2 regions of the Weissella coleopterorum genome follow, and region 1 is predicted to be linked to the other one. Evidence: riboswitches for the same ligand, from Rfam matches in the RefSeq annotation. Region 1 holds a riboswitch; the other holds the start of a gene.
The links. A riboswitch is a leader RNA that binds a small molecule or an ion and turns the genes downstream of it on or off. The one in region 1 is predicted to bind thiamine pyrophosphate.
Positions count from the first base shown of each region.

Region 2: linked by a shared signal. The riboswitch ahead of G7084_RS06530 (ECF transporter S component) and the one ahead of thiM (hydroxyethylthiazole kinase) in region 1 are both predicted to bind thiamine pyrophosphate.

Region 1 is NZ_CP049888.1:459,515-463,192, forward strand. Features, by position in the region: gene G7084_RS02435 (YhgE/Pip domain-containing protein) at 1-1,854, shown strand, start outside; TPP riboswitch at 1,985-2,079, shown strand; gene thiM (hydroxyethylthiazole kinase) at 2,185-2,964, shown strand; gene thiD (bifunctional hydroxymethylpyrimidine kinase/phosphomethylpyrimidine kinase) at 2,961-3,678, shown strand, end outside.
Region 2 is NZ_CP049888.1:1,281,852-1,285,529, forward strand. Features, by position in the region: gene G7084_RS06525 (ribose-phosphate diphosphokinase) at 1-679, opposite strand, end outside; TPP riboswitch at 817-910, shown strand; gene G7084_RS06530 (ECF transporter S component) at 1,001-1,564, shown strand; gene G7084_RS06535 (ABC transporter ATP-binding protein) at 1,568-2,968, shown strand; gene G7084_RS06540 (energy-coupling factor transporter transmembrane component T) at 3,120-3,620, shown strand.

The sequences.
Region 1 (3,678 bases):
GGAGCGAGCCAATTGGCTGGCGGAGCGGGTCAATTAAATTCAGGATTAAGTGAATACACCAAGGGTGTTTCGAATCTTAATGGGGGACTAAACCAATTAAATGCTAATAATAGTGATTTGAACTCAGGTGCAAAAGAATTAAGTGATGGTTCAAATAAATTACAAGCCGGAAGTCAACAACTGGATGATGGTCTGAAGCAAATTCAGGGCGAACTGAATGCAGTTCCTTTTGATCACTCATTAGGTGAAGTTCAATTTATGCAAGATAAGTTAAATGAGTTAACACCATTGTTAGCTAATTTGGACAAAACTTTGAGCGGATTGGTAGCAATCTCAGTGATGGCCACACCATCTTCGACGTATATTAGTGATGTAGAGCAAGCCATGGCTGATGCTGGTAATCCATTGACAGCTGAACAAAAAACGGCGTTTGAATCAGCATCAAAAAAATCATATCAAGCGTATGGGACAGCCGTCGGGAACAACATTAAAACTGGTGTTGAAACTCAAATGAATTCCAAAATTAGTTCTGCTGACTTAACCAGAATGCAAACTAATCTTGATCAAACTAAGGAGTTGTTGACAAAAGTTCAAACTTTGAGTCAAAAATTTAATGCTCCAAAGGGATTAGTTGCTGGTATGGACGAACTTAATAATGGCTTGAAAACGGCTGTTAATGGATCAGCTACCTTACAAGCCGGTTTGGCAAAGTATACTGGTGGTGTTTCTGAGGCAACTAAGGGATCTGCTAAATTAACAGCTAACAATGGTCAATTAACTTCAGGGTCACAACAGTTGGCAGACGGTACGAAGAAATTAAATGCACAAGTACCACAATTGATGTCTGGTGTTAGCCAACTAGCTAATGGTTCACAACAATTAGCTACTGGAACGAGTCAATTAAATGCACAAGTACCACAATTGACGTCTGGTGTTAGTCAATTAGCTGCTGGATCCAATATCTTATATGGTGGATTGAGTCAATTACAAGCTCAAATTCCAACCCTAACTTCTGGGGTTGATCAATTAGCCCTTGGAACGAGTCAATTAGCAGATAATTCTGACGCTTTGCTAGATGGTGCGAACCAATTGAAGGATGGAAACGGAACCTTAGCTTCAGCTCTTCAAGCAGGAGCTGATAAAGCGGGTGGTATTAAGATTACAGACCGTAATATTAAGCAATTCGTTTCACCTGCTAAACTATCACATTCGAAGTATAGTTCAGTACCAAACTATGGATATGCTTTGGCACCATATGTTTTGTCGCTTGCTTTGTTCGTTGGAGCAATTGTCTTTAACTTTGCATTCCCAATTCGTAAGGTTTCAACTCCGGGGCAATCAGCTACGGCTTGGTTCTTCAGTAAGGTGACAATCGGAACGATTATGGCAATTGCAATGGCAGTGATTGAGCCACTCTTAATGATGTTGGCTGGATTAAAGGCAGAGCATCCAGTACAGATGTTTATGGTAACGATTATTTTCTCATTGACTTCGATGGCGATCGTTATGTTCCTATCAATGGTCTTTGATAACCCTGGTCGTTTCCTTGCAATGGTACTTTTGATGCTACAACTTGGTGGTTCTGGTGGAACCTTCCCAATGGAAATGACAAGCAATTTCTATAATGTCATTCACCCATTCCTACCAATGACATACTCAATTCTTGGATTGCGTCAAGCGATGACATCTGGATTAGGGGTTGGTCAGGTTTGGCATTCAATTGGTATCTTATGCATCTTTATGGTTATTTCAGTTCTATTATTGTGGCTTGGAATGTACTTCTTGCAAAAGCACGGAAAAGCTGGTAAATCTCAATTGGATAATAACCAAGCATTACAAGCAGTTGAAAAATAGGTAATAACTTCAAGTTAATTAATATATGCTTGATCGGTCGAAACTTAATTGTTTCGGCCTTTTTTTAATTCACGCAGCATAAATTGAACATTTATGCGGAGCGTGCTAGAATAAGACTATAATTAAATATTTTATTCACTAGGGGAGCATTTGCTGAGACGGTTAACCGGACCCTTTGAACCTGATTAAGTTAAGACTTGCGGAGGGAAGTGACATATTAACTGAGAATAAAATAAAACTCAATTAATTTGTGACGGCGACGTGGCAAATTAATTGAGTTTTTTAATTATTAATGAGATCAATTAATTTTCTTAAAGTGGAGGAGATGTAATGTTATTGGAAGCAGTTAAACAGCAAAAACCATTGATTTTAAACTATGCTAATACTGTGACGCAGCAACACGTGGCCGATGGAATTAGTATGATTGGGGCCTCACCGTTGATGACGCAAGAAGTGCTAGAAGTTCCAGAATTGGTTGAAATTGCGCAGGCAGTCGTGATTAATATTGGTACTTTACAGGAAAAAGACTTACCAATGGTTATTTTAATGGGACAAATGGCGAATCGAGCTGGGAAGCCAGTCATTTTAGATCCAGTAGCGGTAGCGATGCCTTATCGGAGTTCATTTATTCAACGATTAAGGGTAGCAGTAAAATTTGACATAATTCGAGGTAATGCGGCTGAAATAGCTTGGTTTGCCGAATCAAAAGGTCAAGGTCAAGGGATTGATGCCGATACACAGGCATCGTTGCAGATAAATATTCCGCAACGCGCAGCGCAATTAACGGGCGCCGTGATTATTCAAACGGGGGTTGTTGATGTGATTACGGATGGTGAAAAAACTTGGTTGGTGGAGAATGATAATCCTTTATTGGCGGTGAATGTCGGAGCGGGTGATCTATTGAGTGGTCTTGTTGGTTGCTTTGCTGCAGTCACCCAAGATTATGTTCAAGCAGGGTTGACGGCGACCATGCTGATGGCGACAGCTGGTACATTAGCAAGTGATCAGGTTGAGCATCAACCAGGGCAACTGATGCCGGTCTTAATGGATCAATTATATAAAATGACATGGACAAAGATGCAACAGATCAGTGAGGTGAAGCAAGGATGATTGAGATACCACAAGTAGTGACCATCGCGGGAATTGACTCGAGTGGCGGTGCTGGAATTAATGCCGATTTAAAAACTTTTCATAATCAAAGAGTCTATGCTGCGACAGTTGTCACAGGAATTACCGCACAAAATACACAAGGGGTTCAGGCAATTGAACCAACTCAGGCGGATATCATTTTGGCACAGTTCAAATCAATTTTTACGGATTTGGATATTACCGCGGCTAAAACGGGTGCCCTCTTTGATCAAATTCGCGTTCAAGCTGTCATTGATGGGCTTCATCAATTTCCGGTTAAACATTTAGTTGTTGATCCCGTGATGGTGGCAAAGGGTGGAGTACCATTGTTGGAAACAGCGGCAATCGAATTAGTTAAGTACGAACTAATCCCACTAGCCGAAGTTATCACTCCTAACCTAGCTGAAGCGGAAGTTCTCTTAGAACGTGAAATAAAGAGTGATCAAGAGATGGAGCGGGCAGCAAAGGATTTACAAAATTTGGGAGCCCAAAATGTATTAGTTAAAGGCGGTCATCAAGCCGGCACGCTGGTGCGAGACTTAATGTTATTTGCAGATGGAACGATGACTTGGTATGAAGCGCCACGTATCGCAACAAATCGGACTCACGGAACCGGGGATACGTTGGCAGCGTTTATCGTAGCTGGATTAGCACGGGATGAAGATTTGGCTGTGATTATGCCCCGAGCAAAAATGT
Region 2 (3,678 bases), 800 kb from region 1:
CTGTATCGATAATATCATCAATAACGATGGCTCTTTTACCGGCAACTTCTCCTACAATTCCATTTGGACTTTTAATATCATCTTGAACCGCACGATCATTAATGACCCCCCAAGTTGCATCCAAAATTGAAGCAAATTGTCGAGCCCGCCCTGCTCCATTATGATCAGGGGCAAAGACCACCGTTTCTTCCGCCTTAAAATGACGTTCAAAGAAGTATTCAGTCAATAATGGAGCAGCTAACAACTGATCCACAGGAATATCAAAGAACCCCTGAACTTGATCCGCGTGCAGATCCACCGCTAAAATTCTTTGTACACCATTCATTTCAAGTAATGATGAAACCATTTTAGCTGTAATCGGTTCGCGTGACTTGGTTTTACGATCCTGTCGCACGTAACCAAAATATGGCATAATCACGTTAATTCCATGTGCAGACGCACGGCGTAGCGCATCAACAACGATCATAATCTCCATGAAGCTATCATTTACTTCACCAGAAATAGGCGCCATGATATAAACATCGGCTCCACGCACACTATCTAAAATTCGTTCATAAATCTCGCCATCAGCAAATTGATTGATGGTCATTGGCATCAAAGCTGCACCCATCTCATCCGCAATTTTTTGTGCTAACTCATGATTAGTGCTCAAGCCAATCAACTTTAATTCATGCTCCACCCGCTCATTCCTCCATTTTCTGTTACTTTCTATTTTACCAAAAAATGAGCGTCAAATCAGTAACTGAATAAAAACTATTTATCTTAATGTATTTAATTGCTTTTTATTCCAAAAAGCCTTAAACTGATTTTGACATATCAAACAAGCTGGGGCGCTCATTTTTGAGCTGAGAAGTAACCCATTGAACCTGCTACGGTTAGCACCGACGAAGGAAGCTTGGTTATTTACTCTAAATTGTAAACAACCGTTCTTTACGTGCTTTCAGCATGTCTAAAGAACGGTTTTTGTTTGAAATATCAAAAAAATTTTGGAGGCATTCTCATGCAAACTATTTCTAAAACTCATTCTCACTGGCAACTCAAAGATGTTATTTTTTTGGCCATCATTGCCCTTTTCTTTGGGGTTATTTACCAAATTTGGGGCTTCTCATACACATTAATCGCAGCAACCCCGCTCAAACCATTTGCAAATGATGCGACATTGGGCGTTTGGTTGATGGCCGGACCTCTGGCCGGTCGTTTAATTAAAAAACCTGGCTCTGCTACCCTAGGTGAATTTTTAGCTGCGACCATTGAAATGTTTTTATTCTCCCAATGGGGGGCCATGAATCTAGTTTCTGGTTTGATTCAAGGACTGGGTGCAGAAGTTGGTTTTGCCAGTACGAAGTATCAACCAAAACCTAAAATAAACCTTTTCATTTCTGCATTAATGATGACTTGCTTCACTTTTATCTGGGATCTCTTCCAATCAGGTTATCTAGCTTATCATCTACCTATGTTAGCTCTGCTATTCTTGATTCGTTTCATTTCAGCAGGCTTCTTTGCCGGCATATTAATCTATTTAATTGACAAACTACTTGCTCGCACCGGAGTAATTCAAAAATAGCCTATGACAACCTTAACCATTAATAATTTATCACATACCTATGCATCACCAGGAGTATCCGTCTTAAAGAATATTAGTTGGAAGGTTCAACCGAACAGTTTTAATTTACTAAGTGGACCGAGTGGGGCCGGAAAATCAACCTTAATGCGGCTAATGGCCGGACTTGAAAAACCACAAACCGGGACCATTTTAATTAATCAATATCCGGTTCACACGGTTGTCCCTTTCGATCGAGCGCAACGAATTGCTCTCTTATTTCAAAATCCCACACGCCAATTTACCATGCAAACCGCACAAGAAGAATTAACTTTTGCCTTAGAAAATATCAAAACCCCACAGAGTCAAATTCAGCCTCGAATTCAAACCGTTTTAGCAGAACTAAATTTAATAAATTTAGCCGATCGGCCATTACTACAATTATCTGGAGGAGAACAACAAAAAATTGCTTTAGCCATTATTCTTGCGATGGACACCGATATCATCTTATTAGATGAACCATTTGCCAATGTTGATCCAAGTTCGCGTCTAGCCCTATTAAAATTGTTAAAGCAAATTCAAGTTCAGCATGCTAAAACTATCATTATTACTGATCATGATCTCAATAATTATCAGTCAATTATTGATCACCATTATCAGATCACAGCAACAGGCGAATTAAAATTAGGTGACCAACAGCAACTCAGTCAGAACCCGCCCGTAATATTTTTAGACCATTCTGATTTAACAATGGGACCACTAAGTTGGCATAATTTAAAATTGATCCAACAGGATCAATTACTTTTGAAGTCAAATAATTTCAACATCCCCGCAGCCTCAATTGGCCTACTTTCAGGCGCAAATGGTTCGGGTAAATCAACATTGTTAAAGACCCTTAGTCGTCAAATTCCGCTCAGTGGTCAATTAACTTGGAAGACCCAAAAAACACCTAAACCTTGGTCAAAACTAGTTGGATATGGCTTCCAAACGGCCAGCCATCAATTTATTGAACTAACTCCTCGAGCAGAATTTGCGGTTAGTTCAAAAGTTAGTCAGCAGTCCGATTACTGGACACCTCAATTGATTGCCGAGTCGGTAAGCCGATTAGAGTTAGGCCACACTTTAGAACAAAGTGTATATCAGTTATCCGGCGGTCAACAAAAAAAGGTACAAACTTTAGCTTTACTAATTTTAGGTTTACCCGTTCTCTTATTAGACGAACCTCTGGCTGGGCTCGATTTAAAATCGATTCACGTCCTGATGGAAATCATGTCTACATACGTTAAAGCAACTCAAACCAGCATCTTCATGATTTCCCATCAACGACATGGTCTCGAACCATTCATTGACTATGAACGCATGATCGTCGATCAGAATTTTATCAACCCATCGCATGTAGAGGAGCATCGAAATGTCACTCCATTTTAAATTGGAACCAACTTTACTCATCATACTGGTTTTATTATGTTCCATTGAAATATCCTTCGTGCGTAGCATTGACGGTAACATCTTTTTAATCTTGGTGGGATTATGTTATTTATTTTTAAATCGGGTTCATTTACGTAAAATTATCTGGCTATTGATCATTTCAACCCCATTGGCTTTTGGAACTTGGTCCTCATTTTGGCTGTTTGGTACCGGTAATCATTTCATGAATGCAAGTATCTATACCACCCGCCTATATGCTTATTTAATTCTAGGTGCGGTTATCACTTTGACTGAATCACCCCGAGCCTTACTCATGAACCTACATGTCCGATTTAATCTCTCTAATACTTTTGTCTACGGCATTTTAGCTGCGTTAAATTTATTAGAACAAGTTAAACATCAAATCAAAATCATTCAATATGCGGCACAATTACGCGGAATTAAATACCATCTATGGAGTCCACAACTGTACTTGAAAACGATTTTGAGTGCGAATTACTGGGCTAACGATTTAACAAATGCCATGCATTCCCATGGCTTTTCGGAAGGATATCCTCGAACTGAGGTAGAAAAGCAATCATGGCCGTTATTACAAATTGGTTTGCTTATAATAATATTTTTGCTCTTTAATAGTGTCTTATTCTTGAGCTAATAAATTCCTCAACCATCTTTTGGATAGTTGGGGCTTTTTTAATACAAAAAAAGCCCAA